DNA from 2 places in the Cronobacter sakazakii genome. Region 1 is predicted to be linked to the other one. Evidence: predicted binding sites of a transcription regulator. Region 1 holds the regulator's gene; the other holds the start of a gene.
The links. Region 1 encodes PhoB, which activates phosphate uptake and scavenging genes when phosphate is short. Its sites were predicted from a motif close to CTGTCATAAAACTGNCNNAT; they were not measured.

Region 1 (15,706 bases):
AAAGTCGGGCGTCGCGGCGGCGTTTAAACACCCAGCCCACCAGCAGCAGCGCAATCCACGCGAAACCGACGTAGAGCGAAATGCGGGTATCGGGGTGATAGCCAATCAGCGCGATGATAAACGCCAGGAAAATCAGGCCGACGATAGTCGTCGCCACGCCGCCCGGCACTTTGAATTTCAGCGCCTTGACTTCATCCGCGCTCAGGCGACGGCGGAACGCCACCTGCGAGAGCAGGATCATTATCCAGACCCAGACGGTCGCAAAGGTCGCGAGTGACGCAATCACCAGGAAGACATTTTCCGGCATGATGTAGTTGAGGTACACCGCCAGCAGCATCGCAAAGCACATCACCACCACCGTCACCCACGGAATGCCGCGGCGCGAGGTTTTGGCGAACACTTTCGGCGCGCTGCCCTGCTCAGCCATGCCGTGCAGCATACGGCCCACGCCAAACACATCGCTGTTAATCGCCGACAGCGAGGCCGTCAGCACCACGAAATTCAGAATGCCCGCCGCAACGGTGATCCCCATATGCTGGAAAGTGAGCACAAACGGGCTGCCGTTGGTGCCGACTTCATTCCACGGGTAAATAGACATAATCACGAACAGCGTGCCGACGTAAAACACCAGAATACGCAGCGGCACAGAGTTAATGGCGCGCGGAATGGATTTGGCCGGATCTTTCGCTTCACCGGCGGTGATGCCGATAATCTCGATGCCGCCGTAGGCGAACATCACCATTTGCAGCGCCATGACGGTGCCAATCCAGCCGTTCGCGAAGAAGCCGCCGTTACTCCAGAGATTATGGATGCCGGTCGGCTGACCGCCGTTGCCGATACCCCAGACAATGATGCCGATACCGGCCGCGATCATGATGATAATGGTGGCGACTTTAAAGAACGAGAACCAGAACTCCAGCTCACCGAAGACTTTCACGCTCATCAGGTTAATGGCGCAGATGATAAGCACCACGCTCAGTACCCAGACCCAGTGCGGCACCGTCGGGAACCAGACACCCATATAGATGCCGAACGCGGTGACGTCGGCAATGGCGACAATCAGAATTTCAAAGCAGTAGGTCCAGCCGGTGATATAGCCTGCGAGCGGGCCAAGGTTATCCTGCGCGTAGCGAGAAAATGAGCTCGCCGCCGGGTTATGCACCGACATTTCGCCAAGCGCGCGCATGATGATATACGCCGCCACGCCGCCGATAATGTAAGCCAGCAGTACGCTCGGGCCCGCCATTTTGATGGCGTCCGCCGAGCCGTAAAACAGGCCGGTGCCAATCGCTGAACCCAGCGCCATAAAGCGGATGTGTCTTGTACTCAATCCGCGCTTGAGCTTGTTCTCGTTTTCCATCTTTCCAGTACCACGTCATACAATAAAAAACCACGGAGCCAGGCCCCGTGGTTCAACAATCAACCGACGATCAGTGAGCGGTGGTTGTCACGCTCCGTCCGGCCGCACGATCCCAGAGCGCCGCCGCCAGCGTAATCGCGACGGCCGGCAGCAGCCAGGCCAGCCCCTGATCCGCCATCGGCAGTTTCTGAGTCCAGGCCGGAAGGATACCGCTTATCGCCGAGGCTTTCACCCCATCAATCAAACCAAACAGCAGACTGACCGCCATCGCCGGGGCGATAACACGGCCCGAATTATGCCACCAGCCGCGGGTAAAGCTCAGCACAACGAGTGCGATACACGGCGGATAGATGGCCGTCAGCACCGGAATGGAGAACTGAATCAGCTGGCTTAAGCCAAGGTTCGACACCACCATCGAGAAGAGACCCAGGATAAACACCAGCGCGCGGTAAGAGAGCGGCAGATACTGCGCGAAAAACTCAGCGCAGGCGCAGGTCAGGCCGACCGCCGTCACCATACACGCGAGGAAGATCAGCGCCGCCAGCAGGAAGCTGCCCGCACCACCGAAGGTGTGCTGAACATACGCATGCAGAATCGCCGCGCCGTTGGCGGACTGATCCACCAGCGTCGCGCTGTCAGAACCGAGACGGAACAGCGCCAGGTAGAGCAGCGTCAGGCCGACGCCCGCCATCAGGCCCGCGAAAATGGTGTAGCGCGTCAGCAGACGAGAATCAGACACGCCGCGCGAACGCGCCGCGTTGACGATAACAATCCCGAACACCATTGCGCCGAGCGTATCCATCGTCAGATACCCGTTCACGAAGCCGTTAGAAAACGCCGCTTTCTGATAGGCGTCTGTCGCCACGCTGATATCACCCGCCGGCCAGACAATCGCCGCCACCGACAGCACCACCAGCGCGATGATTTTCAGCGGGGCCAGGAAGTTGCCCACGGTATCCAGCAGTTTGCCCGGATAGAGCGACACCAGAATCACCAGCGCGAAATAGACCAGGCTGTAGATGAGCAGCGGCAGCGCGCCGTCGCCGGTGAGCGGCGCAATACCCACTTCAAACGACACGGTCGCGGTGCGCGGCGTCGCGAACAGCGGCCCGACGGCCAGATAGCACACCGTCGCCAGCAGAATGCCCGCGACGCGGCCAATCGGATGGCTCAGGCTGTCAACGCCACCGCCAACTTTCGCCAGCGCCACCACGGTCAGCACAGGCAGACCCACGGCGGTAATAAGAAAGCCGATCGCCGCCGTCCAGACATGCGGACCGGCCTGCAAACCAACCATGGGAGGGAAAATAATATTGCCCGCGCCGACAAACAACGCAAAGGTCATAAACCCCAGTGCGATAATGTCGCGCGATTTTAAACGATGGGTCATAAGATTTACTGCCTGTGGATGTGGTGTTGAAATTGACTAATTTTTTATCGCCAGTCACCTGACGAAAACGCGGCTATTTGCAGAGCTGACAGCGGGATATGCTTCCCGATTACGCTGGCGAAGAATTGTTTTTCGATTTACCAGGTAAAAACAGTCGGTCTGGCAATAGCAGGGGCGCAATTTAAACGCTTATAACGTTTAAAGGCAAGACAGGATCGTAAAACCAGACCTTTATGCCAGATCTAAGTTTCAGAGCAGTGATAAAATCTAAAATCGTAAAAAACCTCCGGCGATTCGCGCGAGCAAAAAAGCGACAAACGCTGTAAAAAGCGTTCAGAGTCGGCGAAAAAATGAATAAGGCCAGCTTATGGCTGGCCCTGGAAAGAAAGGTTGACGAATTAAGCGTCAGAAAGCGCTTTGGCGGGCGCGGAGACGATTAACCGCTCCGGCAGGAGGAAGGAAAACGTCGTGCCTTTGCCAGGCGTACTTTCAATCTCCAGACGCGCGTCGTGGTGCGTCAGCGCATGTTTCACAATCGCAAGCCCTAACCCGCTGCCGCCCGTCTGGCGCGAGCGCGCTTTATCAACTCGATAGAACCGCTCAGTGAGGCGCGGAATATGCTCCGCAGCAATCCCCGGCCCGGTGTCCGCCACGCTAAAGCGCGCGCCGTTCGCCACGTGCTCCCAGCGCACCGTGATGTGCGTCCCGGCAGGCGTATGGTTGACCGCGTTATACACCAGGTTTGAAATCGCGCTACGCAACTGCTCGTCGTTGCCAAGCACTTTAAGCTGCGGATCGACCTCAAACGTGAAGGTATGCTTCTGCTGGCTCAGCGTCTGCGCCTCGCGCTCCACCACCCGCAGCATCATCGGCACGTCGATGGTTTCGTTAAGCTGCATCGCGGGTGCCGCCTCGATTTTCGAGAGCGTGAGTAGCTGTTTCACCAGCCCTTCCATGCGGAAGGTCTGCTCGCGCATGGTGTGCAGCGCTTTTTCACGCAGCGGCCCTTCGAGCGTCTGCTCGTGCATCATCTCCAGATACCCCTGCAACACGGTGAGCGGCGTGCGCAACTCATGGCTGACGTTTGCGAAGAAGTTGCGCCGCGCGCCTTCGAGCTGATGCATCTGCGTGACGTCGCGCGCCACCATCAGCAGTTGATCTTCGCTGTACGGCATCACGCGAAACTCAAGATGACGCCCGTTATTGAGCACCAGGTGCAATGGCCGGTTGAACTCCTTGCCGCGCAGATAGCTGGTGAATTCCGGGTAGCGCAGCAGGTTTAAGATGTTCTGGCCGTTATCGTCGGGCCAGCGCAGGCCGAGAAGCTGTTGCGCAAGGCCGTTACACCAGAAGATGACGCCCTCTTCCGTGGTCAGCACCACGGCGTCCGGCAGGGATTCCGCGCCGCTGCGAAAGCGTTTGATAAGATTGCCCAGTTCGCGGCGGCGTTTTTTATTGCGCAACTGCATCTGGTGCAGGCCGTAGAGCAGCGGCTCCCAGCTCCCGCTGCCGGGCGGCGGCGTCATGCTGCGATCCACCCACAGCCACCAGGAGAGCCGCAGCAGATTCCAGAAATGCCAGATAAGCAATCCGGTCACTGCCGCCAGTAAAAACCATGCCAGATAGCCGAATATCGCCCCGAGCACCAGCGCCGGAATACAGCAGAGCAACAGCTCCAGCACCAGTCTTTTCCATGACAGCCGTTCCAGCACGCGTCACACTCCTGTTTTGGGTTTAAAAACGGGTTGAGAACCGATAACCCGTGCCGCGCACCGTCTGAACCATTCTGTCATGACCACTCTGCTCCAGCGCCTTACGCAGGCGGCGGATATGCACATCCACGGTGCGATCTTCGACATACACATTGGTGCCCCAGACGTTATTCAGCAGCTGTTCGCGGCTGTAAACGCGCTCCGGGTGCGTCATAAAGAAGTGTAACAGCTTGAATTCGGTCGGCCCCATATCGAGGGGATTTTCGCCGGTCATCACGCGGTGGGATGACGGATCGAGGCTTAAGCCCTGCATTTCGATAACTTCATCAACGGCCATCGGCGAGATACGGCGCATAACCGCTTTAATACGCGCCACCAGCTCTTTCGGGGAGAACGGTTTGGTAATGTAATCGTCAGCCCCGGTTTCCAGGCCACGCACGCGATCTTCTTCTTCGCCGCGCGCGGTCAGCATCACCACAGGAATTTCGCGGGTCAGCGCTTCGCGTTTGATATGTTTAATAAACTGGATCCCCGATCCGCCGGGCAGCATCCAGTCCAGCAAAATCAGATCGGGCCAGGGCTCATTGAGTTGATTCACCGCACTGTCATAATCTTCCGCTTCCACCGGCTGGAAGCCGTTTTGTTCCAGTACGAAACACACCATCTCGCGGATAGGTGCTTCATCTTCAACGACCAGAATACGTCTCGCCATGATTCGCCCTGTTAAATAAAGTAAACAGTATGTTATGCGGCGCCATTATGCGTCAGATTTATGACAGATTTATGAAAAAGATGACCGTTAGATGACCTGTCAGCACGCCGGGAAAAACCCGGCGGCGCGACGAAACAGGACACCCGCCGTACTGGATGTTTATAATCCCCTTCTCGCTTTTTCGCCACAGGGCATTCCATGCGTATTCTGCATACCTCAGACTGGCATCTTGGACAAAATTTTTACGCCAAAAGCCGTGCCGCCGAACATGAAACTTTTCTCGACTGGCTGCTGGAGGCGGCGATAGCGCATCAGGTGGATGCGATTATCGTCGCGGGCGACATCTTCGATACCGGCGCGCCGCCAAGCTATGCGCGTGAGCTCTACAACCGCTTTGTAGTCAAACTCCAGGCGGCGAACTGCCCGCTTATCGTGCTTGGCGGCAACCACGATTCGGTCGCGACGCTCAATGAATCCCGCGAACTGCTGGCCTGCCTGAACACGCAGGTTATCGCGAGCGCGCAGCTCACGCCAGAAACGCAGGCCACGCTTTTGTACCGCCGCGACGGCGAGCCGGGTGCCGTGCTCTGCCCGGTGCCGTTTTTACGCCCGCGCGACGTACTGCGAAGCCTCAGCGGGCAGTCAGGCCGTGAAAAGCAGCAGCAACTGCTGGAAGCCATCAGCCTGCACTACCAGCAGAGCTATGAGGCCGCGTGCGCGCTTCGCGGCGAGCGTAACCTGCCGATTATCGCGACCGGCCATCTGACCACCGTCGGCGTGACCAAAAGTGACGCGGTGCGCGACATCTATATAGGCACGCTCGACGCCTTCCCGGCGGACCGCTTTCCGCCCGCCGATTATATCGCGCTCGGACATATTCACCGCGCCCAGAAAGTGGCGGGCTGCGAGCATATCCGCTACAGCGGCTCGCCGATTGCGCTGAGCTTTGATGAAACCGGCAAAGAGAAAAGCGTTTATCTGGTGGAGTTTGCAGACGGCAAACTGCGCGATGTCACAGCCCTGCCGGTACCGGTCAGCCAGCCGTTGGCGGTGCTGAAAGGCAGTCTGGAATCCATTACCGCGCAGCTCGAACAGTGGCGCGACGCGCCGGATGAGCCGAAAGTCTGGCTCGATATCGAAATCGACACCGGCGAGTTTCTGCATGATATGCACCGTCAGATAAGCCAGCTTACCGAAAGCCTGCCGGTGGAAGTCGTCCTTCTGCGTCGCAGCCGAGAAATGCGCGAGCGCGCGCTCGGCACGCTCAGCACCGAAACGCTCAGCGAGCTGGGGCCGGAAGAGGTGTTTGAACGCCGCCTGGAGCTGGAATCGCTTGAGGAGCCGGAGAAAGCGCGCCTGCGCACGCTCTTCGCCCGCACGCTGGAGAGCCTGCACGAGGAGGACGAGGCATGAAAATCTTAACCCTGCGCCTAAAAAACCTGAACTCGCTGAAAGGCGAATGGAAAATCGACTTTACCGCCGAACCGTTCGCGAGCAACGGGCTCTTCGCCATTACCGGCCCGACCGGCGCGGGCAAAACCACGCTGCTCGACGCCATCTGCCTTGCGCTCTACCACCGCACGCCGCGCCTGAACGCGCTGTCGCAAAGCCAGAATGACCTGATGACGCGCGACACCGCCGAGTGTCTGGCGGAAGTGGAGTTTGAAGTCAAAGGCGTCGCCTGGCGCGCCTTCTGGAGCCAGAGCCGCGCGCGCGGCCAGCCGGACGGCAATTTACAGGCCCCGCGCGTGGAGCTGGCGCGCTGCGAAGACGGCAAAATCGTCGCCGATAAAATCAAAGACAAACTCGACAGAATTGCCGCGCTGACGGGCCTGGATTACGACCGCTTCACCCGTTCGATGATGCTCTCGCAGGGGCAGTTTGCCGCGTTTCTCAATGCCGAAGCCAAAGCGCGCGCCGAACTGCTGGAAGAGCTGACCGGCACCGAAATCTACGGTCAGGTCTCGGCGCGTATTTTCGAACAGCATAAAGAAGCCCGCAGCCAGCTTGAGAAGCTTGAATCGCAGGCGCAGGGCGTGCGGCTGCTGGACGAAGCGCAACGGGAAAGCTTAACCACAGGTTTGCAGGCGCTTACTGACGAGGAAAAAACGCTGCTTGCCCGCCAGCGCCAGTTACAGCAAGAACACCTGTGGCTGACGCAGCGTACCGCGCTTGCCAGCGCGCTCGACGCGGCGCGCCATGCGGCGGCGGCGGCAGATCAAGCACTACAGGCCGCCGCGCCGGATCTCGCGCGGCTTGAAGCGGCGCTACCGGCGGAAAAACTGCGTCCGGCGTGGCTGCGCTGTCAGGAGCTGGAAACCGCCCTTACCGCCACCGGTCGTCAGCATGAAGAAGTAAGCGTTCGCTTACAGGAAAGCCAGCAGCGCCGCCGGGAGATCCGCCAGGCCGCCGCACAACAGGCGCAGGCGCAGACGGCAGAACTCACACAACTTGGCCAGTGGCTGACGGAGCATGACCGCTTTCGCCTCTGGAGCAGCGAGCTCGCGGGCTGGCGCGCGGTGCTGGCGCAGCAGAAACGCGACCGCGACCAGCTACGCGCGCTGAACGAGACGCTCGACGCCACCCGCCGCAAGCGCGACGCGCTGCCGGACGCCGGGCTTACGCTCTCGCCGGAGGACGCCGCGCAGGCGCTGGCGCAGCTTAACGAACAGCGTCCGCTGCGCCAGCAACTTGCAACGCTCCAGTCATCCTTTACGCCCCTGACGCGCCGTAAAGCGCGCCTGCAGGAGACGAACAGCGCGCTGCAAACGCAAATTCAGCACGCCGAACAGCTGCTGGCGCAAAAGCGTCAGGATTACAAAACTAAACAACAGGAGGTGGAGCGCGCAAAAGCAGTCTGCGATCTGGAACAGCGTATCGCAAGCCTCGTTGAGGAGCGCGCGCGCCTGCAACCCGGCAGCCCCTGCCCGCTGTGCGGCGCGACCGAGCACCCGGCCGTGGAGGCGTATCAGGCGCTGAAGCCCGACGCGAGCCGCCTGCGTCTTGCGCAACTGGAGCAGGAGAAAGAGCAGCTCGGCACCGAGGGCGCGGCGCTGCGCGGCCAGCTCGATGCGCTGATGAAACAGCGCCAGCAGCAGGAAAGCGAAGCGGCAAGCCTGCTGGAAGAAGAGCAAGCGCTCACCTCACAATGGCAGACGCTCTGCGCGGCGGCAGGGCTCACTCAGGCACCGGGCGACGATCTTACCTCCTGGCTTGACGAGCAGACCCGCCGCGAACAGCAGTTGCACCTGCTGCGCGAGCGTCAGATGCTGGAGGCCACGCTTGAAGGCACACAGCGCCAGGTCACGTCGCTGGAAGCCGCCTGGCAGACGCAGCAGGCGGCGTTGCGCGATCAGTTAGCCGGCTTCGCCCTGCCTACCCCGGATGACGACAACCCCGCGCCGTGGTTCGCCGAACGTGAAGAAGAGGCGCGCCGCTGGCAGCAAAATCACGAGCGTCAGCAGCGCCTGCGCGAACAGCTTGCCGCCTGTGAAGCGCTGCTGACCCTGCTGCCGCAGGAGGGTGATGCGCAGGCGGCGTCGCTCGCTGCAGACGACCTGCCGCGCGCGGGCCAGGAGATCCATACGCGCTGTTTATCGCTGGAGGCGCAGTGGCAGACGCTCGGCGCGCAGCTTCTGCAGGAGCGCGCGCGCTACCAGAGCGCCGTGCAGGCGTTCGAGGCGGCGCTCGCCGCAAGCCCGTTTGCGGATAAAGCGGCGTTTCTCGCCGCCCTGCTGGATGACGCCGCCCGCAGCCACCTTGAAGCCCAAAAACAGCGGCTGGAGCGCGAGCGCGAAACGCAGCACACGCTGCTTGCGCAGGCGCAGCAGGCGCTGGAGCGCCACCTGGGCGCGCGCCCGGCATCGTTGGAAGAACAGGCTGACGCTCAGCAGAGCGAAGCCGCGCTCGCGGCGGTCACGGAGCAACTGCGCGATAACACCACGCGCCAGGGGGAACTGCGCCAGCAGTTACGCCAGGATGAAGAGAGCCGTACGCAACTGGCAGTGCTTCTTGGCCAGATTGACGAGGCCAGGCGCGAGGCCGACGAATGGGGCCAGCTCAACCATCTGGTCGGCTCGCAGAAAGGCGATAAATTCCGTAAGTTCGCACAAGGGCTGACGCTGGATAATCTGGTCTGGCTCGCCAATAACCAGCTGACGCGCCTGCATGGCCGCTACCTGCTTAAACGCAAGCTGAGTGAGGATCTGGAGCTGGAAGTGGTGGACACCTGGCAGGCGGACGCGGTGCGCGACACCCGCACGCTTTCCGGCGGCGAAAGCTTCCTGGTGAGTCTTGCGCTGGCGCTGGCGCTCTCGGATCTGGTGAGCCACAAAACCCGCATCGATTCGCTATTTCTGGATGAGGGCTTCGGCACGCTGGACGCCCAGACGCTTGATACGGCGCTGGATGCCCTTGACGCGCTGAACGCCAGCGGCAAAACCATCGGCGTCATCAGCCACGTGGAGGCGATGAAAGAGCGTATCCCGGTGCAGATCAAGGTCAGAAAGATTAACGGCCTTGGCGTGAGCCGCCTGGCGCGCGAGTATCAGGTCGATTAAGGCCGATAAAAAGGGGCGTTGCGCCCCTTTCTTTTATATTAACGCACCACCGGCCAGAGCCACGCCGCACCGCGCACGCCGCTCGAATCGCCATGCACCGCTTTGCGCACCGGCGTTTCGCACTCGCCGCCAAACACCCAGTGTTTCATCAGCGGCGGCACGGTTTTATAAAGCCGGTCGACATTGCTCATGCCCCCACCGAGCACAATCACATCCGGGTCGAGAATATTGACGATATGCGCCAGCGATTTCGCCAGCCGCATCTCATAGCGGCTGAGCGCAAGCTCCGCCAGCGCGTCCTGCGCCTCCACCAGCCGGATGATTTCGCTGCCCTTAAGCGGCTGGCCGCTTAAGCGATGATAGTCGGTCGCAAAGCCCGTGCCGGAAATAAAGGTTTCGATACAGCCCTGCTTGCCGCAGTAGCACGGTACTTCTTCACGGTAGCGCAGTTCGTCTTCATCCATCCACGGCAGCGGATTATGGCCCCACTCGCCCGCGTTGCCGTTGGCCCCGATATGGCTCATGCCGCCAAGCGCGATGCCGGAGCCGCAGCCGGTGCCGATGATAACCGCAAAGACCGTCTGCGCGCCCTTCGCCGCGCCGTCGACCGCCTCCGACACGGCAAAGCAGTTAGCATCGTTGGCAAGCCGCACCTCACGAGAAAGCCGCGCGCTGAGGTCTTTATCCAGCGCCTGACCGTTCAGCCACGTGGAGTTGGCGTTTTTAACGACGCCCGTATACGGCGAGAGCGTACCCGGAATGCCGACGCCGACAGTGCCGCTCTCGCCGGTCTCTTTTTCGGCAAGCTCCACGAGACCGGCTATCGTCTCGATGGTTTGCGGGTAGTCGTCACGCGGCGTCGGCACGCGGTGGCGAAAGCGCTGCTCGCCGTCATCGCCAAGCGCAATCACTTCGGTTTTGGTGCCGCCTAAATCGATCCCAATACGCACGTCTGCTTCCTCATATTCAATGACTTACCAGGAGAGTAGATAACCTGCCCGTGAAAGGCAATGAAACGCCGCGGCTGATTCGTTATCATGCCCGCTGCGTTTAACTACCAGGCCGTGGAAATTAACATGCTGTGGTTCAAAAATTTAATGGTTTACCGTTTAAACCGCGACGCCGCGCTGCGTACGGATGAGATGGAAAAACAGTTAGCTGCGTTTACCTTCACCCCGTGCGGCAGCCAGGATATGGCGAAAACCGGCTGGGTGCCGCCCATGGGCGGCGGCAGCGACGCGCTTACCCACGCCGCCAACGGCCAGATTGTGATTTGCGCGCGCAAAGAAGAGAAAATTCTGCCAGCGCCGGTAATCAAACAGGCGCTGGAGGCGAAAATCGCCCGTCTGGAGGCCGATCAGGGCCGCAAGCTTAAAAAGACGGAAAAAGATTCGCTGAAAGATGAAGTGCTGCATTCGCTGCTGCCGCGCGCCTTCAGCCGCTTCAGCCAGACCATGATGTGGATCGATACCACCAGCGGGCTTATCGTGGTGGACTGCGCCAGCGCCAAAAAAGCGGAAGATACGCTGGCGCTGCTGCGTAAAAGCCTCGGCTCGCTGCCGGTGGTGCCGCTGACGCTGGAAAACCCGATTGAGCTGACGCTCACCGAATGGGTGCGCGCTAATAATGTGCCGCAGGGTTTTCAGCTGCTGGACGAAGCGGAGCTTAAGGCCATTCTGGAAGATGGCGGCGTGATCCGCTGTAAAAAGCAGGAGCTGGTGAGCGACGAGATCGCGGTGCATATCGAAGCTGGAAAAGTGGTCACCAAACTGGCGCTCGACTGGCAACAGCGCGTGCAGTTTATGTTGTGCGACGACGGCTCGCTGAAACGCCTGAAATTTGCCGATGAGCTTCGCGATCAGAACGACGACATCGCCCGTGAAGATGTGGCGCAACGCTTTGACGCCGATTTCACGCTGATGACGGGCGAACTGGCGGCGCTGATCCAGAACTTAGTGGAAGCGCTGGGCGGCGAAGCCCAGCGTTAAGACGCTCGCGTCGCCCCGCCCGGGGCGGCGCGCTTACAGGTAGCGGCAGAGATAGGATGTCGGTTCGGCCACCTGCAGATGAAACTCGCTGTGCCCAGTCACATGAAACACCTGCCCCGCTTCATACGTTTTCCATTCGGTTTCGCCCGGCAGCAGCACATGCAGCGCGCCGCTGACCACCGTCATCTCTTCCGGCTGGGCCGTGCTAAAGGTGTACTCCCCTTCCGCCATCACGCCGACGCTTGCGCGGCCCGTGCTGCTGCTGGTGAAGCCGATAGATTTCACTTTACCGGAAAAGTATTCGTTACTCTGAAGCATAAGCAGGCCCTTACTGAAAAAATGGTTGGAAAAACAATATAGAGGGCCAGCCGGAGCGCTGTCACGCAAATTGTGACAACGGCTCAGATAAGCAGTTCGGAAGCGAGACGCGCCACCAGGACATTACTGAGTAATACCGGCACATCCAGCGCTTTTTGCAGCAGATCGCGGTGTTTTTGATGAAAGCCGAGGCAGTCGAGCAGCAATACATCCGCGCCACGCGCGAGCAGATCGCGCCCGGCACCAACCAGCTCATCTTCTGTACCGTAAAACGGGTTCGCCAGCGCGTACAGCGGCGGGTTTTCCAGCACCTGCCATTTCTGCGCCTGGATATCCATAAGCTCCGGGATCGGCACAATCACGCCTACCTGGTGCCCGTCGACAATGGAAGCGACCAGCGGCGGAATAATGCGTTCGGGCTCCAGCAGTATCGCGTTGCGCGCGCGAAGCCCCGAAAAACGCTGCGTACTCATCAGTAAAATGACGTCATAACCCTGGTTATCGAGCACTTCAATCACGCTTTGCAGCGCCCTTTCGGTTTTGGCTTTCGATACCGTCGCTTTTTCACCGTCGGCGAGCATGGTGATTATCGTCTCTTCATGGCCCGACGCGCCATAATCATCCATCGCCTCGGCGCGCGACAGTTTCCCCATCAGGCTGATATGGGTGATGTGCTGTTCATCGATATGTTCGGTTAACAGCGGGAGGATCTCACTGACGGGCACTACGCCGATGGTAAGTATGGCCAGAGTCGCACGCATTTTTATCGCCTTGGTTTACAGCTTCTCAAACAGTTAACGACACCTTTCACCCGGAACTTGAGCGCAAGCGAAAGATGGATCACAAAGCGTAGCAGCTTCCGGGCCTTATCCGGAGAAAAAAGCCCTCTGCCGCTTAACAATAATCATAACGTATCGTTAACATTAGGTTTGGATGAAAGGTGTGATGCAAAGCGGTAACGACTCATTTTCGGAGTGGCGGAAAGCGCAGCGTAACGCGCGCGCTTTCCGCTGGTCGGGGTCAGGATTTGTCCGGGTCTTCGTAACGGCGCTTGGCGTCCAGCGCTTCCTGCTCGGTAGGGTGTTCACTAATGAGCGAATCCGGCTCGGGGTGATCGGCACGGAGCTGATAACTGGTGACGGTTTTGCCCGGCACGCCTTTTTCAACGGGAACCACGCGCGCTTCGCGCGGATAAGGGGGTCTGGTCGGCATAGCGCTTCCTTGTTTATCGGTCAGAAGCGTTAAGTATAGACAATCCCGTCAGTTAGCTGGCGTGGGCAACCTGCAGTGCGTCAATAATGCGAGAGACGATAACCGCGGGCGCGTCGGCGGCGTCAATCACATGGTGAGCGCACTCGCGATAGAGCGCATCGCGCACCGCCAGCACATCAGCGATTTCTTCCGTCACCGGCTTGCCGGTAAGCGTCGGGCGCTGCCCCGCCTCTGGGAAGGCTTCAAGCCGCTGCGCCAGTACCTCAACCGGTACGTTGAGATAAATCACCACGCCATGCGCGCGCATAAACTCGCGGTTCTCATCACGCAGCACCATGCCGCCGCCGGTCGCCACGACCGTTGCGGGCGCGGTGACCGCCTGTAACGCTTCGCTTTCACGGGCGCGAAAACCCGGCCAGCCCTCTTTCTCCACCACTTCAGCGACCGTCATCTGCGTATGTTCCCGCAGCCAGCGATCGGTATCGGCAAAGCCGTACGCCAGCGCGCGTGCCAGCGCCTCGCCGGTGGTGGTTTTTCCGCAGCCGCGCGCGCCGATTAAATAAATGGGTTGATTCATGGATGGATTACCTCGCCTTCCGCCTGCGGCGAAAGGGTTAGACAGCAGGCCGTAAGCCGTGAGTTTAACAACAAACTAGTACATAAGACAGGCGTAAATTTAAACTTACAAAAGAGTCCGGACACAGCGACATTCCGCGCAGGACAACCCTTCTTTCGTTTTAAGGGTGTAAAGCCACGATACCACTGACGGGCAGTCGTCAGGCGCGCCCACCATACTTGAAAGAGCCCACTGAACACAACCCCGCTGTCCGCCGCACCCGGTTACATATTTCTTATTTCCTTTACGCGCCGGATATTTACAAGCGCCGATTTTTCTCCAGACTTAACTATTGACGCGTTCAATGACAGAGGGATGAATCATGCAATCTGAAGAGCAACGTCTGATTGACGGGCTTTTTGACCGACTCAAAGCCGCCGGTGAAAACAGCGCGCCGCGCGACGCGGACGCTGAGCGCTGGATTGAGCAGCATATGCGCAACCAGCCGGGTGCCGCCTATTACATGGCGCAAACCATTCTTATCCAGGAAGCGGCCATGAAACAGCTCAATGGCCGTATTCAGGCGCTCGAAGCGGAAGTGGCGCAGCTTAAGCAGTCGGCGAGCCGCCAGCAGAGCAGCGGCGGTTTCCTGGCTGGCCTCTTTGGCGGCAACAAGAGCGAGCCGGAAGCCCCGCGCCCGCAGGCCACGCCGCGCGGCTCCGATCCCATCCCCGGCGCGCAGCAGTACCAGAGCGCACCGCAGGCAGGCTACGCCCCGCAGCAGGCAGCCCCCCAGTATTACAATAACGCCCCACGCGGCGGCGGCTTTATGGCGGGTGCCTTGCAGACCGCCGCTGGCGTGGCGGGCGGCGTGGTGCTCGGCAATATGCTGACCAGCATGTTCAGCCACCATCAGCCGGAGGAGATCGTCAATATCATTAACGAACCCGCGCAACCGGCGGATAACAGCCCGGTCAACGCCGTTGAAGATTACAACCAGGCGGATGACAGCCAGTTCCTGAACCAGGACGCCGGGCTGCAGCAGGACAACGGCAACGACTACGTGCCTGCCAGCAGCGATGAAGACTGGAATAACGATTTCGCGGGCGATGACTTTGGCGGCGACGATTTCGGTGGTGATGACGATAACTGGGTTTAAGACTGACGCTTTTTGCCGCTGAGCCACTTATCGAGTTCAGCGGCGAATTGCTGACGGTCGCGCTGGCTTAAGGCATCCGGGCCGCCGGTCTGGATGCCGCTGGCGCGCAGCGTATCCATAAAATCGCGCATCGTCAGGCGCTCACGAATGGTGGCCTCGCTGTAGCGCTCGCCGCGCGGGTTCAGCGCCACCGCGCCTTTGGCTATCACTTCCGCCGCCAGCGGAATATCCGCCGTCACCACCAGATCGCCTGGCTCGCAGCAGCGCACAATTTCGTTATCCGCCACGTCAAAACCGGCAGGCACCTGGCGGGCGCGGATGAACTTTGACGGCGGCACGCGCAGCGGCTGGTTCGCCACCAGAATCACCGGCGTCTCGGTACGCTCGGCGGCGCGGAACAGCACTTCTTTAATCACTTTCGGACACGCATCGGCATCCACCCAGACTGGCATTACGACTCCTGATTGTCGGCGGGAATAATGGAGATTTTGCCATTTTTCTCAAGGATGGCGAATTTTATCTCTTCCAGCCGCTCGATCCCCTGGCTGGTGCGGGCCGAGCTTAAAATATCCTCCCGCGAGATCCCCGCTTTTTTCATGCGCGCCGTCAGCAGGCGGCCATTTTCCACCAGGATGAGCGGCGAGCCGTCGAGCAGCAGATCGAGTCGCGGAAACGCGTTTTTCACATAGCTCAGCAGAATATCGAGCACAATCAGCGTAATGATGGTGATCGCCGCACCG
Region 2 (15,706 bases), 1.9 Mb from region 1:
TGGATGACGGATGGCTGGCCGCTGTATGAATCCCGCCTGAAGGGAAAGCTGCACGTAATCAGCAAGCGATATACGCAGCGAATTGAGCGGCATAACCTGAATCTGAGGCAGCACCTGGCACGGCTGGGACGGAAGTCGCTGTCGTTCTCAAAATCGGTGGAGCTGCATGACAAAGTCATCGGGCATTATCTGAACATAAAACACTATCAATAAGTTGGAGTCATTACCCAGAGATTGTATACTGAATCGTCCGCCGGCGATTTTGCTGCGCTGGCGCAGACGGCGCACCGCCTGAAGGGGGTGTTCGCTATGCTGAATCTGGTTCCCGGCAAACAGTTATGTGAAACACTGGAGCATCTTATTCGCGAGAAGGATGCCACAGCCATAGAAAAATATATCAGCGACATTGACGTTTACGTCAAGAGCCTGCTGTAGCAAGGTAGCCTAATACATGAACAATATGAACGTAATTATTGCCGATGACCATCCGATTGTTCTGTTCGGCATTCGCAAATCTCTTGAACAAATCGAGTGGGTGAATGTTGTCGGTGAGTTCGAAGATTCCACAGCATTAATTAACAATTTGCCGAAGCTGGACGCGCATGTCCTTATCACCGACCTCTCCATGCCGGGCGATAAATACGGCGACGGCATTACGCTTATTAAATACATTAAGCGCCATTTCCCGACCTTATCTATTATCGTGCTGACGATGAACAATAACCCGGCCATTCTGAGCGCCGTGTTAGATCTCGATATCGAAGGGATTGTTCTTAAGCAAGGCGCGCCGACAGACCTGCCGAAAGCGCTGGCTGCGCTGCAAAAAGGCAAGAAATTTACCCCGGAAAGCGTCTCCCGTCTGCTTGAGAAGATCAGCGCAGGCGGCTATGGCGATAAACGCTTGTCGCCGAAAGAGAGCGAAGTGCTGCGTCTGTTTGCCGAAGGTTTCCTGGTGACAGAAATCGCCAAGAAGCTGAACCGCAGTATTAAAACCATCAGTAGCCAGAAGAAATCGGCGATGATGAAGCTCGGCGTGGATAACGATATCGCGCTGCTGAACTACCTCTCTTCCGTAAGCCTGACGCCTGCGGATAAAGAGTAATTCCTGCTGTCCCTGCCCGCCGGGCAGGGACACACCGCCGTCTCCCGCCCTGCTTTTCCTGCCATTTTTACACAATCAATCAATGCCGCTAATGATGACGCGCTATGGGTTTTAATTCTCACACGGGTAAACCATCGCGCGCCGCTCATGCATGAGGGCGCGCGTTACGATTAACCGCGCGTCTTGCGAACCCTGTCGGCATACACCGCCAGCGTCTGCTTCAGCACATCCAGCGTCACCGGTTTAGACAGACAGCTGTCCATCCCGGATTCCAGGCAGCGCTGCTTCTCTTCCGCCAGCGCGTTAGCGGTCACGCCCACAACCGGCAGCGTCATGCCAAGCTCGCGAATACGCTGCGTCAGGCGGTAACCGTCCATGTTCGGCATGTTGACGTCGCTTAATACGATATCAATATGGTTTTTGCTGAGCACATTGAGCGCGTCCACGCCGTCATTCGCGGTACGGCACTGATAGCCCAGCGTACCGAGCTGATCGGCCAGCAGTCGGCGGTTGATCGGGTGGTCATCCACCACCAGAATCATCATATCTTCGTTCTGTTCGGCGCTGGTGGAGGACGCAGGCAGTACAGGCTCGCTGCCCGGCACGTCGACATTAATGCTGTAGATACGCCCCAGCAGCGTCAGAAGTTCATGCGGTGCGGCGACGCTGTGCATCCAGACGCCCGGACTGCGCTCCACCGGCATTCCGATATGACGGCGGCAGAAGAAGATAACCCCTCTGCCCTGCCACTCGACGCAGTTTTCATCGTCGGTAATCAGGATATCGTCTTTATCCGGCGTTTCGCCGTGATGATTTTGTACGCGGATATTGTTGCGCGAGAGCAGGCCCTGCAAATATTCGCACAGCGACGCGTTGCGTACCGCCAGCCAGCAGCGCTTATTGGAAAGCCCGTCGACGTTGGGCTTCGGCGGCAGCTGCGCCTGCCAGAGCGGAATGCGGATGGTAAACTGACTGCCCATACCCGGCTCGGTATCGACCGAAATATCGCCGTCCATCATGTTGATGAGTTTTTCGCAGATAGCGAGCCCAAGCCCTGTTCCCTGGAAGTTGCGCTGCACGCCGGTTCCCACCTGGAAGAACGGATCGAAGAGCCGCACGACCTCTTTCGCCGGAATGCCAACACCGGTGTCGCGCACGCGGAAGCAGAGATAATCGCCCTGAGTACCGACATGCAGAATAATGCAGCCGATGTCGGTGAATTTAATGGCGTTGCTCAGCAGGTTGGAGATCACCTGTTGCAGTCGCATCGGGTCGCCCAGCAGCGACATCGGCACGTCTGGCTCGATAAAGCAGTAGAGGCCGAGCTGTTTACGCACCACCAGCGGCTGATAGTTGGCAGTGATATGGCTCATCACTTCGCGCGGTGAAAACTCGCGCGGCTCGATTTTGAGCTGTTCCGATTCGATTTTAGAGAAATCGAGAATATCGCTGATGATTTTCAGCAGCAGGCTTGAAGAGTTATGCATCGCCGTCACCAGACGATCGACGCCTTTCGGCAGCTCCTGCGTTTGCAGAAGATCGAGGTTACCGATAATCCCGTAGAGCGGCGTGCGCAGCTCGTGGCTGACGGTCGCCAGGAACATCGATTTCGACTGGCTCGCCTGCTCGGCCGCCTGGGCCATCTCCTGCAGCGACTCTTCCATTTTGACGCGCGCCGAGACATCCACCAGCACGCAGATCGCCACGTTTTCATTGCGATAGCGCGAATGCACGAAGCTGATTTGCAGGTTGGTGTTGTTGCTGGTGAGCACGTCGACGAAATTCACCTGCTGCCCGCAGATAATCTGCGTGAGCCGCTGGCGGTCTTCATGCGTCAGCATGTTCAGATAGTTATGCGCCAGCTCGTTGGAGATAATATTGGTCCCGTCCTGGGTGCGCAGAATACAGATCCCGACCGGCGCGGAGGCAACGATTTTACGGTTGAACTGCTCATGTTCTTCCAGACGCTGGGCGTCGTTTTCCGCCGGAATAAAGATGCGCCGCTCATACATGCGCGCCAGCGTAAACAGCACAATCCCCACCAGCACATTCAGCAGTACGGCGTTGAGGATAAGCATCCGGATGCGCTCCAGCACCAGATCGACCGGCACGGAATAGACAATGCTGAGCGACGACGGCGGCAGGCTCTTTTTTAGAATCAGCTGCTTAAAGCCAGACGTATAGCCAAACCACGCGCGCTCCTGCTCCCACTCGCCATTCGGCTCAAGGTTGGTTTCCGAACCGGTAAGCGAAAAGAGCGGCCGATCGTTTTCATCGAGAATCGTCACACCCATCGGCATACTGCCGGGCGTAAAGAAATTTTCAATGCGGATGGTCTGCTCAATACCCAGCAACCCCTGCAGGCGGTTCGCCAGGTAGACTGGCGTCAGCGAATAGAAATTACCGATACCAGGACGCTGGCCAGCCGATACCCAGAACAAGCTGTTGCTACGTTCGTCCTGCGGCGCGTTGCGATATTTAATGATGCGCTCATGCAGCGCCTGCAGGGTTTTGTCGCGCTCAAGCGGGATCTCACGCAGACCAAAATCCGCCATGCAGAGGTTATCGGAGCCTATCAGAAACACGCGGTTTAAATCATAAGCGGCGGAGAAGTTATCGTGCCAGTAGCGCAAAAACCAGGAGAGTGATTGCAACGAGCCGCGCCAGCTCGTCCCGAGCGAGTTACAGTCGGAATCGGAAAACAGCGGCACAAACGACGGCGCGTTCAGCGCATCATTTTGCCCACGCCCGCTTTTCATCAGCGCATCGATATTTTCCAGCCGGTTTTCAGCCACATACTTCAGCTCTTTCATCACATCAGACGTGCGCTGAATATAGCGCTGCGCCTGATCGTAACTAAGGTTAAATTCCTGACGAATTTCCGACTCTTTCACATGCAGCGCGCTTACGATGTAAAACACCGAAAACAGGGCGATAAGCAGCCAGAGCAGCAGCGCCAGCGCCCGGAAAAGATAGCGAGACACTTTAAGCGTCGAGCGGAAAGAGACGAAGTATTTCAAGGGGGCACCAGCCAGCCGTGAGGTAAGAAAAAGGAATGCCGTTAAGGTAGCCGCAAAACCCTTGTGCCGCAACGGCAACGCGCTTATCCGGCGATATTCAGAGCAGCCTGCGCCGCAAAAAGAAAGGGCCGGTCAGACCGGCCCTTTCATAAGGCAAAACACGGTGTGCGAAAGCCGCGCGACGATTACTCGTCTGCGTCGTCCGCCGCATCGTCGTCGGCGTCGGTTTCCGGCGCGATGTCGTCATCGCCTTCCGCCACGCTGCCGTCGATGGAGTCGAGCTCTTCGTCATCCACCGGCTCGGCGACACGCTGCAGACCCACCACGTTTTCATCTTCCGCGGTACGGATGAGGATAACGCCCTGAGTGTTACGGCCTACCACGCTGATTTCCGACACGCGCGTACGCACAAGCGTACCGGCATCGGTGATCATCATGATTTGGTCAGCGTCATCGACCTGCACCGCGCCGACCACCGGCCCGTTGCGATCGGTCACCTTGATGGAGATAACCCCTTTCGTCGCGCGCGACTTGGTCGGGTACTCTTCCACCGCGGTACGCTTGCCGTAACCGTTCTGGGTGGCGGTCAGGATAGCGCCTTCGCCGCGCGGCACGATAAGCGACACGACGCTGTCGCCCTCGCCGAGGCGAATACCGCGCACGCCGGTGGCGGTACGGCCCATCGGACGCACGGCGTCTTCTTTAAAGCGCACCACTTTGCCCTGCGCGGAAAACAGCATCACTTCGTCTTTACCTGCGGTCAGGTCGACGCCGATAAGCTCATCGCCTTCGTTCAGGTTCACCGCGATGATACCGGCGGTACGCGGACGGCTGAACTCGGTCAGCGCCGTTTTCTTCACGGTGCCGCTCGCGGTCGCCATAAAGACGTTAACGCCCTCTTCATACTCGCGTACCGGCAGAATCGCGGTGATACGCTCGTTCGCTTCCAGCGGCAGCAGGTTGACGATAGGACGTCCACGCGCGCCACGGCTCGCTTCCGGCAACTGGTAGACTTTCATCCAGTAGAGACGACCACGGCTGGAGAAGCAGAGGATCGTATCGTGGGTGTTGGCCACCAGCAGGCGGTCGATAAAGTCTTCTTCTTTAATACGTGCGGCGGATTTGCCTTTACCACCGCGGCGCTGCGCTTCGTAATCTGTCAGCGGCTGATATTTCACATAGCCCTGGTGAGACAGGGTGACCACCACATCTTCCTGGTTGATCAAATCTTCGATGTTGATATCGGCGCTGTTGGCGGTGATTTCAGTGCGGCGCTCGTCGCCAAACTGGTCGCGGATAAGCTCCAGCTCTTCGCGGATCACTTCCATCAGGCGGTCAGCGCTGCCGAGGATATGCAGCAGCTCAGCGATTTGCTCCAGCAGCTCTTTGTACTCGTCGAGCAGTTTTTCATGCTCAAGGCCGGTGAGCTTTTGCAGACGCAGATCGAGGATCGCCTGCGCCTGTTGCTCGGTCAGCCAGTATTTGCCATCGCGAATACCGAACTCCGGCTCCAGCCACTCCGGACGCGCGGCGTCATCACCGGCGCGCTCCAGCATCGCAGAAACGGTGCCAAGCTCCCACGCCTGCGCGATGAGGCCCGCTTTCGCTTCCGACGGGGTCGGCGCGCGGCGAATCAGTTCGATAATCGGATCGATGTTGGCCAGCGCAATCGCCAGACCTTCTAAGATATGCGCGCGCTCGCGGGCTTTGCGCAGTTCGAAGATGGTGCGGCGGGTCACGACTTCACGACGGTGGCGAACAAACGCCGCCAGAATCTCTTTCAGCGTCATGATCTTCGGCTGACCGTGGTGCAGCGCGACCATGTTGATACCGAAAGACACCTGCAGCTGCGTCTGGGAATAGAGATTATTGAGCACCACTTCGCCCACGGCGTCGCGTTTGATCTCAATAACAATGCGCATACCGTCTTTGTCAGACTCGTCGCGCAGCGCGCTGATGCCTTCGACGCGTTTCTCTTTCACCAGTTCGGCGATTTTCTCGATCAGGCGCGCTTTGTTCACCTGATACGGAATTTCGTGCACGATAATGGTTTCGCGGCCGTTTTTCGGATCGACTTCCACTTCCGCGCGCGCGCGAATGTAAATTTTGCCGCGCCCGGTGCGGTACGCCTCTTCAATGCCGCGACGGCCATTGATGATGGCAGCAGTCGGGAAATCCGGGCCGGGGATGTGCTCCATCAGCCCTTCGATGCTGATATCTTCATCATCGATATAGGCGAGGCAGCCGTTGATCACTTCCGTCAGGTTATGCGGCGGAATGTTGGTCGCCATCCCGACCGCGATACCGGAAGCCCCGTTTACCAGCAGATTCGGGATTTTGGTCGGCATGACGTCCGGGATTTTTTCCGTGCCGTCATAGTTATCGACAAAATCAACGGTTTCTTTGTCGAGGTCGGCCATCAGTTCATGGGCGATTTTCGCCAGACGGATTTCCGTATAACGCATCGCCGCGGCGGAGTCGCCGTCGATAGAACCGAAGTTGCCCTGACCATCCACCAGCGTATAGCGCAGCGAGAACGGCTGAGCCATACGTACAATGGTATCGTAGACGGCGGAATCACCGTGGGGATGGTATTTACCGATTACGTCACCAACGACACGGGCGGATTTTTTGTAGGCTTTATTCCAGTCATTGCCCAACACGTTCATGGCGTAAAGTACGCGACGGTGTACCGGTTTGAGGCCATCTCGGACATCCGGAAGCGCGCGGCCGACAATAACCGACATCGCGTAATCCAGATAGGAGTTCTTTAACTCTTCCTCAATGTTGACCGGTGTAATTTCTCTGGCAAGGTCGCTCATCTGACCGTTATCCCTCTACTGTGTCCCGGATTCAAAGGTCGCAAATTATAACACAGCCGCGGCCTGTTCGGTAAACCGAATAGCCCCGTCAGGCCGCTTTATTCCCTACTAACGCCTGTTATACTCGACGCTCTTGCGAAGAAAGGAGTAAAGGCGTCCATGAATGCTGAAAAACCGCCCGTTGCGCACAACGTAGACTTAGAAGAAATCGCCAAATTTGAAGCTGTCGCTTCGCGCTGGTGGGACACTGAAGGGGAATTTAAACCGCTGCATCGCATTAACCCGCTGCGTCTTGGCTATATCGCCGAACGCGCCGGTGGCCTGTTCGGGAAAAAAGTGCTGGATGTCGGCTGCGGCGGCGGCATTCTCTCAGAGAGTATGGCGCGCGAAGGGGCGAACGTCACGGGGCTCGATATGGGCGCGGAGCCGTTGGCGGTGGCGCGTCTACACGCGCTGGAAAGCGGCGTTGAGCTTAACTATGTTCAGCAGACCGTGGAAGAACACGCCGCGCAGCATGCCGGCGCCTATGACGTGGTGACCTGCATGGAGATGCTCGAACACGTGCCGGACCCGCGCTCGGTGGTGCAGGCCTGCGCTCAACTCGTAAAGCCCGGCGGCCACGTCTTTTTCTCCACGCTTAACCGCAACGCCAAATCCTGGCTGATGGCGGTGGTAGGCGCAGAATATGTGCTGCGCATGGTGCCCAAAGGCACGCACGATGCCAAAAAATTCATTCGCCCTTCCGAACTGCTGGCCTGGGTGGATGAAACCCCGCTGGAAGAGCGTCATATCATCGGTCTGCACTACAATCCGCTGACCAACCGCTTTAAGCTCGCGCCGGGCGTTGATGTTAACTATATGTTGCATACACAGGCTAAAAAACCTGTCTGAAAACCGTCCTGTCAGAAGCTTTTCGTATTAAAAATTGCGCAACGTTCTGTTGCGCCATTTCTTTCCTGACCAGGAAATCAGCGTTCGATCAAATTTTCATTTTTTTTCCTGCCGCCTTGACAAGCCCTCAAGGCCTTATGTGATGAGGACTTACTTAATTTCGAGATTTTGCAACCGCAAATTAACACCGAAATCAAGGCTTGTTCTCAAAAGAATCCCGACTAGAATACTCACCATATAGCGTTTCACTTATCTCAAACCCCCTATATATAGTATTTATCCACAGAGTTAGTCACTTGTGGATAAGCGGGGGATATTTCTATTTCACGGATTTCACGGACAGGTATTACCCATGAATCAGAGTCTGCTGGTAACAAAACGAGATGGCAGCCAGGAACGCATCAACCTGGATAAAATTCATCGTGTTCTGGACTGGGCTGCGGAAGGTCTGCATAACGTCTCCATCTCCCAGGTAGAGCTGCGTTCTCACATTCAGTTCTACGACGGCATCAAAACCTCCGATATTCATGAAACCATCATCAAGGCGGCGGCGGATCTTATTTCCCGCGACGCGCCGGACTATCAATACCTGGCCGCGCGCCTGGCGATTTTCCACCTGCGCAAAAAAGCCTACGGTCAGTTCGAGCCGCCGAAACTGTACGACCATGTCGTGAAGATGGTGGAGCTGGGTAAATATGACCACCACCTGCTGCAGGATTACAGCGAAGAAGAGTTTGCGCAGATGGACGGTTTTATCGACCACTGGCGCGATATGAACTTCTCCTACGCCGCCGTGAAGCAGCTTGAAGGGAAATACCTGGTCCAGAACCGCGTTACCGGTGAGATCTACGAAAGCGCGCAGTTCCTCTACATTCTCGTGGCGGCGTGCCTGTTCTCTAACTACCCGCGCGAAACCCGTCTGGATTACGTGAAGCGTTTCTACGATGCGGTCTCCACCTTTAAAATTTCGCTGCCGACGCCGATCATGTCCGGCGTGCGCACCCCGACCCGTCAGTTCAGCTCCTGCGTAATGATCGAGTGCGGCGACAGCCTGGATTCCATCAACGCCACTTCCAGCGCCATCGTGAAATACGTTTCCCAGCGCGCCGGTATCGGCATCAACGCGGGCCGCATCCGTGCGCTCGGCAGCCCAATCCGCGGCGGCGAAGCGTTCCACACCGGTTGCATTCCGTTCTACAAACATTTCCAGACGGCCGTGAAATCCTGCTCGCAGGGCGGCGTTCGCGGCGGCGCGGCCACCCTCTTCTACCCAATGTGGCATCTGGAAGTCGAAAGCCTGCTGGTGCTGAAAAACAACCGCGGTACCGAAGCGAACCGCGTGCGTCACATGGACTACGGCGTACAGATCAACAAGCTGATGTACCAGCGCCTGCTGAAAGGCGAAGACATCACGCTGTTCAGCCCGTCCGACGTGCCGGGCCTGTATGACGCGTTCTTCGCCGATCAGGACGAGTTCGAGCGTCTGTACACCAAATATGAGCAGGACGAGAGCATCCGCAAACAGCGCATTAAAGCGTCTGAGCTGTTCTCGCTGATGATGCAGGAGCGCGCCTCTACCGGCCGTATCTACATCCAGAACGTGGATCACTGCAACACCCATAGCCCGTTCGATCCGGTTGTCGCGCCGGTGCGTCAGTCTAACCTGTGCCTGGAAATCGCGCTGCCGACCAAACCGCTGGATGATGTAAACGACGAAAACGGTGAAATCGCGCTCTGCACCCTGTCTGCTTTCAACCTGGGCGCTATTGAGAGCCTGGACGAGCTGGAAGAGCTTTCTACGCTGGCAGTTCGTGCGCTGGACGCCCTGCTGGATTACCAGGATTACCCGATTCCGGCGGCTAAACGCGGCGCGATGGGCCGTCGTACTCTCGGCATCGGCGTGATTAACTTCGCTTACTATCTCGCGAAGCACGGCGTGCGTTACTCCGACGGCAGCGCCAACAATCTGACGCACAAAACGTTCGAAGCGATTCAGTACTACCTGCTGAAAGCCTCTAACGAGCTGGCGAAAGAGCAAGGCGCATGCCCGTGGTTCAATGAAACCACCTACAGCAAAGGCATTCTGCCGATCGACACCTACAAGAAAGATCTGGATGCGATCGCCAGCGAGCCGCTGCATTACGACTGGGAAAGCCTGCGCGAATCCATCAAGACGCACGGCCTGCGTAACTCCACGCTGTCCGCGCTGATGCCGTCCGAGACCTCTTCGCAGATCTCCAACGCCACCAACGGCATTGAGCCGCCGCGCGGCCACATCAGCATCAAGGCGTCGAAAGACGGTATCCTGCGTCAGGTGGTGCCGGACTACGAACAGCTGAAAGATCAGTACGAACTGCTGTGGGAAATGCCGGGCAACGACGGCTATCTGCAGCTGGTGGGCATCATGCAGAAGTTCATCGACCAGTCGATTTCTGCTAACACCAACTACGATCCGACACGCTTCCCGTCAGGTAAAGTGCCGATGCAGCAGTTGCTGAAAGACCTGCTCACCGCTTATAAGCTCGGTGTGAAGACGCTGTATTATCAGAACACCCGCGATGGCGCGGAAGATGCCCAGGACGACCTGGCGCCATCCATTCAGGATGACGGCTGCGAAAGCGGCGCATGTAAAATCTAACACGCAGGGCGGGGAAACCCGCCCTCTTGTTGTTAAGGCCGTAGGGTGGGTAAGCGAAGCACACCCACCATTTATAGCCGAACCGTTAACAGCCGAACCGTTGGCCGTAGGGTGGGTAAGCAAAGCGCACCCACCGTTAACAGCCGAACCGTTGGCCGTAGGGTGGGTAAGCGAAGCGCCCCCACCGTCAACAGCCGATATTGTTTGCAGACAGGATCTACGTCATGGCCTACACCACATTTTCACAGACGAAAAACGACCAGCTTCTTGAACCCATGTTTTTTGGCCAACCGGTCAACGTGGCGCGTTACGATCAGCAAAAATATGAAATTTTCGAAAAGCTTATCGAAAAGCAGCTGTCATTCTTCTGGCGTCCTGAAGAAGTGGACGTTTCCCGCGACCGCATCGATTTCCAGGCGCTGCCGGAGCATGAAAAACACATTTTCATCAGCAACCTGAAATACCAGACGCTGCTTGATTCCATCCAGGGCCGCAGCCCGAACGTGGCGCTGCTGCCGCTGATCTCCATCCCGGAGCTGGAAACCTGGGTCGAAACCTGGGCGTTTTCCGAGACCATTCACTCGCGCTCTTACACCCACATCATCCGCAATATCGTCAACGATCCGGCGGTGGTGTTTGACGATATCGTCACCAACGAGCAGATCTTAAAGCGCGCCGAAGGCATCTCGCATTACTACGACGATCTGATCGAGATGACCAGCTACTGGCACCTGCTGGGCGAAGGCACTCACAGCGTCAACGGCAAAACCGTGACCGTGAACCTGCACGAGCTTAAGAAAAAGCTCTACCTGTGCCTGATGAGCGTCAACGCGCTGGAAGCGATTCGCTTCTACGTCAGCTTCGCCTGCTCTTTCGCCTTCGCCGAGCGCGAACTGATGGAAGGCAACGCGAAAATCATCCGTCTGATTGCCCGCGACGAAGCGCTGCACCTGACCGGCACCCAGCACATGCTGAACCTGATGCGCAGCGGCGAAGACGATCCGGAAATGGCGGCGATTGCCGAAGAGTGCAAACAGGAGTGCTATGACCTGTTCGTGCTGGCGGCGCAGCAGGAGAAAGAGTGGGCGGAATACCTGTTCCAGGGCGGCTCCATGATCGGCCTGAACAAAGATATTCTGTGCCAGTACGTTGAGTACATCACCAATATCCGTATGCAGGCTGTCGGTCTGGATCTGCCGTTCAAAACCCGCTCCAACCCGATTCCGTGGATCAACACCTGGCTTGTGTCTGATAACGTGCAGGTAGCGCCGCAGGAAGTGGAAGTGAGCTCTTATCTGGTCGGCCAGATCGATTCTGAAATCGACCATGACGATCTGAGCAGCTTCCAGCTCTGATATGGGTCGCATTACGCTTCGCGTGACGGGCACCGAGCTGTCGTGCCCGGACGAGCACCCTTCCCTGCTGGTGGCGCTGGAGTCACACGCGGTGACGGTAGAGTACCAGTGCCGTGAAGGCTATTGCGGCTCGTGCCGCTGCAAACTGGTCGCAGGCCAGGTGCAGTGGCTGACCAAACCGCTGGCGTTTATTCAGGAAGGCGAGATTTTGCCCTGCTGCTGTAAACCGCAGGGCGATATTGAGATTGAGATGTAACAACGCCGTATTGTCGGGTGGCGCGACGCTTACCCGGCCTGGCAAACCATACTACCAGGCCGGATCAGGCGAAACCGCCACCCGGCAATATCAGCGATTATCTTTCAAAAAACTCACCGCTTTATCCGGGAAATCGGTAAATAGCCCGTCCACTTCCGCCTTGTTATACAGCACGTCATAAAGCTGATTCACGTCCGTGGCGTATACCGGCAACTGGTCGGCGCGCACCGTATACGGGTGCACCTGCAAATGGCTGGCGTGCGCCTCTTTCGCCATATCGGTCAGCGTCACGTGGTCTTTGGTCGAGCCTTCTGCCACCAGCATATGGTAATCCGGCCCGATGCCGTCGGCGTACTGCGCAATCTGCTTCATGGCACCCGGTTTAAACATCCAGTCATAGCGATAGTTTACCCATTTGCCATCGGCCTGCTTCTCCTGGGTTTCGTTCCAGTCGGTGTAAGCGATAAGCTGCACCAGCTTCAGATCCATTCCCAGTTTCGGCTCCAGCTCATTTTTAATGCGCTTAAGCTCGTTGGCGTCGAAACATTGCAGATAGACCTTATCCTGCTTCGTGGTGTAGCCATATTTTTTCAGGGTTTCCAGCACCTTAAGGGCGATGTCTTTCCCCTCCTGATGGTGGAACCACGGCGCTTTGATCTCCGGGTAGATACCAATGTTTTTACCGGTGGAGTGGTTCAGCCCCTGCACAAATTCGATCTCTTCTTCAAAGGTATGCACCCGGAAATCGGATTTGCCCATCGGGAAGCGGCCGGGGAATGTCTGCACCTTTTTGCCGTTTTCCAGCTCGAAGCCTTCGCTGAATTTCAGCGATTTGATCTCCGCGAGCGTGAAATCGATTGCGTAGTAGCGGCCATCTTTACGCGCGCGGTCCGGGAAGCGCTCCGCCACGTCGGTGACGCGATCCAGGTAGTGGTCATGCAGCACCACCAGCTGGTCATCTTTGGTCATCACCAGATCCTGCTCAAGGTAATCCGCGCCCTGCGCATAGGCCATCGCTTTGGCAGGCAGCGTATGCTCCGGCAGGTAGCCACTGGCACCGCGATGCGCGATCACCAGTTTATCCGCCGCCAGCGCGCTTGCCGACATTACGCCAATCGCCAGCGCCGCCAGCGTCATTTTCAGTTTCATCGGTGCTCCTTATCCGCGTTTCGCAAGCGTTGCATGGTGGTGTTTATGCTCACCGACCATCACGATAATCAGTAGTAATACCGCCAGAATGCTGCCGCCAATCATCACCATAAAGCCGCCATCCCAGCCGAAGAAATCGACGGTGTAGCCGACGATAGCGCTCGCCGCCACCGAGCCGCCGAGGTAGCCGAACAGGCCGGTGAAGCCCGCCGCGGTGCCCGCCGCTTTTTTCGGTGCCAGTTCCAGCGCATGGAGACCAATCAGCATTACCGGGCCGTAAATCAGGAAGCCGATGACAATCATGCAAGCCATATCAATGTTTGGGTTGCCCGGCGGGTTGAGCCAGTAAACGATAGTGGCAATAGTCACCAGCGTCATAAAGAACACGCCCGTCGCACCGCGGTTGCCGCGGAAAACCTTGTCCGACATCCAGCCGCAAATCAGCGTGCCGGGGATGCCTGCGTATTCATAGAAGAAATATGCCCACGAAGATTTATCCAGCGCGAAATGCTTCACCTCTTTTAAGTAAGTCGGCGACCAGTCGAGGATGCCGTAGCGCAGCAGATAAACGAAGACGTTCGCGATGGCGATGTACCACAGCAGCTTATTCGGCAGCACGTACTGCATGAAGATCTGCTTCGCGGTCAGCTCTTCTTCGTGCTTCTCGTTATAGTCGTCCGGGTAATCATTTTTGTACGCTTCGATAGGCGGCAGACCGCAGGACTGCGGCGTATCGCGCATCAGGGCGAAGGCGATAATCGCCACCAGAATCGCCGCTAACGCAGGCATATAGAGCGCGGCGTGCCAGTCGTTAAACCATGCCATGCCGAGCAGGAACAGCAGCGGCGGAATACCGCCGCCCACGTTATGGGCGCAGTTCCACACGGAGACAATCCTGCCGCGCTCCTTCTGCGACCACCAGTGCACCATCGTGCGTCCACACGGCGGCCACCCCATGCCCTGGAACCAGCCGCACAGGAACAGCAGCACAAACATCACCATAATGCTCGACGTCGCCCAGGGAACGAAGCCCATAAACAGCATCACCGCCGCCGCCAGGATCAGGCCCGCGGGCAGAAAGACGCGCGGATTTGAGCGGTCAGAGACCGAACCCATGATGAATTTCGAGAATCCATAAGCGATGGAAATGCCCGAAAGCGCAAAACCGAGATCGCCGCGCGAGAAGCCCTGCTCCACCAGATACGGCATCGCGAGGGCAAAGTTTTTACGCACCAGATAGTAAGCGGCATAGCCGAAGAAAATCCCCATAAAAATCTGCCAGCGCAGGCGACGATAGAGCGGATCTATCTCGCCGTCAGGCAGCCTTGCGCGATGCGGGGCGGGTTTAAAAATACTTAACATCTCTGTCTCCTGCTGATGAGGTTTATATCTATTCGTTTTACTTATGTTTCCTTTGCGAGCGTGATAGTAGGCAAAATGGATTATTTATGCTGTGAAACGTCGCACAAAATGTTACAGAAATATGACATTCGAAAACAAAAGCGCAAATTTTTGCCATGTATTTTCGAATGGTGCGCGTTTACTTTCGATTAAGCGCATAAAAGAGAAGGAAAATGCGCGGCGTGAGCGCCAGTACGCTAAATGGAAAACAGAGAGGGGAATAGAGCGCAGAGCAGCGCGTCTGGATGTTCAGCAGATAACGGACGCCCGGCTCTGCACAGGCGCCCCGTTGCAGTGTCAGACCGTGTGTGTTTCGACTACCTGCACCCAGCCCTGGCTTGCCGTCACGTCCTGGCCGTTCAGCCAGCGGCGCACCAGCGTCAGCGCCATCATGGCGCAAATTTCCTGGCGGATATGCAGCGCGTAGCGGCTGGCGTTAAAGCGCAGGCGCACGGCATGGGTGCCCTGCGGCGTGGTGAGCGCGATGTTAATCTCGTCGTCTTCCACGCTCGCGATGCTCAGCGCCAGGTCGGCGAGATGACGGCTGCGACGATCAACGTTCCAGTGGGCGGTCTGCGCCAGCGTCTCCACCTGGGCGGGCAGCACTTCGCTTGCCAGTAGCGGCGCGTCGGCCCCCGAGAGTTGCAGCGCCAGCAGGCCCGCGGTGAACTGTTCGCTTAACGTAATGCTGAGCTGCTGCTCGCGCAGGCAGCGGGCGATCTGGGCAGGCAGCGTTTCGGTGCCTTCAAAAATCAGGCTGTCGCCCGCCACTTCACGCACTTTTGGCCAGATGGCTTCCATCTCCGCACGCCGCGACGCAGGCCCGGTGAGTTTGAGTTCGATAATCGGCGTGGAGGAGCGGTAGCCCATCACGACATCCGGCGGCAGCGGCAGCGTATCGAGCGCGGCGGCGAGGTCGCTTTCAGAGCGGCCAAAGGTGGTGAGACGCAGACAGAGCGGGGGTTCGGGGAGCGTAAAGCGCTCGCGCAGGCGCGGCAGGATCTCATGCTCCACCATGCGCTTAAATTCAGACGGCACGCCCGGCGTGAAGAAAATCAGACAACGATTGAGC

Region 2: a site for PhoB is predicted at 14,704-14,723, ahead of glpT (glycerol-3-phosphate transporter). Genes of this name have one in related genera too.

Annotation. Positions count from the first base shown of each region.
Region 1 covers NZ_CP011047.1:4,331,147-4,346,852, forward strand. The annotation lists gene proY (proline-specific permease ProY) at 1-1,360, opposite strand, end outside; gene brnQ (branched-chain amino acid transporter carrier protein BrnQ) at 1,431-2,750, opposite strand; gene phoR (phosphate regulon sensor histidine kinase PhoR) at 3,149-4,462, opposite strand; gene phoB (phosphate response regulator transcription factor PhoB) at 4,485-5,174, opposite strand; gene sbcD (exonuclease subunit SbcD) at 5,373-6,587, shown strand; gene sbcC (exonuclease subunit SbcC) at 6,584-9,733, shown strand; gene mak (fructokinase) at 9,772-10,683, opposite strand; gene rdgC (recombination-associated protein RdgC) at 10,810-11,721, shown strand; gene ppnP (pyrimidine/purine nucleoside phosphorylase) at 11,755-12,039, opposite strand; gene CSK29544_RS20570 (AroM family protein) at 12,123-12,800, opposite strand; gene yaiA (protein YaiA) at 13,060-13,251, opposite strand; gene aroL (shikimate kinase AroL) at 13,304-13,828, opposite strand; gene CSK29544_RS20585 (DUF2076 domain-containing protein) at 14,190-14,966, shown strand; gene CSK29544_RS20590 (YaiI/YqxD family protein) at 14,963-15,418, opposite strand; gene CSK29544_RS20595 (DUF421 domain-containing protein) at 15,418-15,706, opposite strand, start outside.
Region 2 covers NZ_CP011047.1:2,412,591-2,428,296, reverse strand. The annotation lists one part of gene CSK29544_RS11650 (IS1-like element IS1B family transposase) at 1-213, shown strand, start outside; partial or broken gene CSK29544_RS11645 (Hpt domain-containing protein) at 229-435, shown strand; gene rcsB (response regulator transcription factor RcsB) at 452-1,102, shown strand; gene rcsC (two-component system sensor histidine kinase RcsC) at 1,273-4,122, opposite strand; gene gyrA (DNA topoisomerase (ATP-hydrolyzing) subunit A) at 4,308-6,944, opposite strand; gene ubiG (bifunctional 2-polyprenyl-6-hydroxyphenol methylase/3-demethylubiquinol 3-O-methyltransferase UbiG) at 7,104-7,835, shown strand; gene nrdA (class 1a ribonucleoside-diphosphate reductase subunit alpha) at 8,188-10,473, shown strand; gene nrdB (class Ia ribonucleoside-diphosphate reductase subunit beta) at 10,698-11,828, shown strand; gene yfaE (class I ribonucleotide reductase maintenance protein YfaE) at 11,830-12,084, shown strand; gene glpQ (glycerophosphodiester phosphodiesterase) at 12,175-13,233, opposite strand; gene glpT (glycerol-3-phosphate transporter) at 13,243-14,595, opposite strand; gene CSK29544_RS11595 (nicotinamide mononucleotide deamidase-related protein YfaY) at 14,932-15,706, opposite strand, start outside.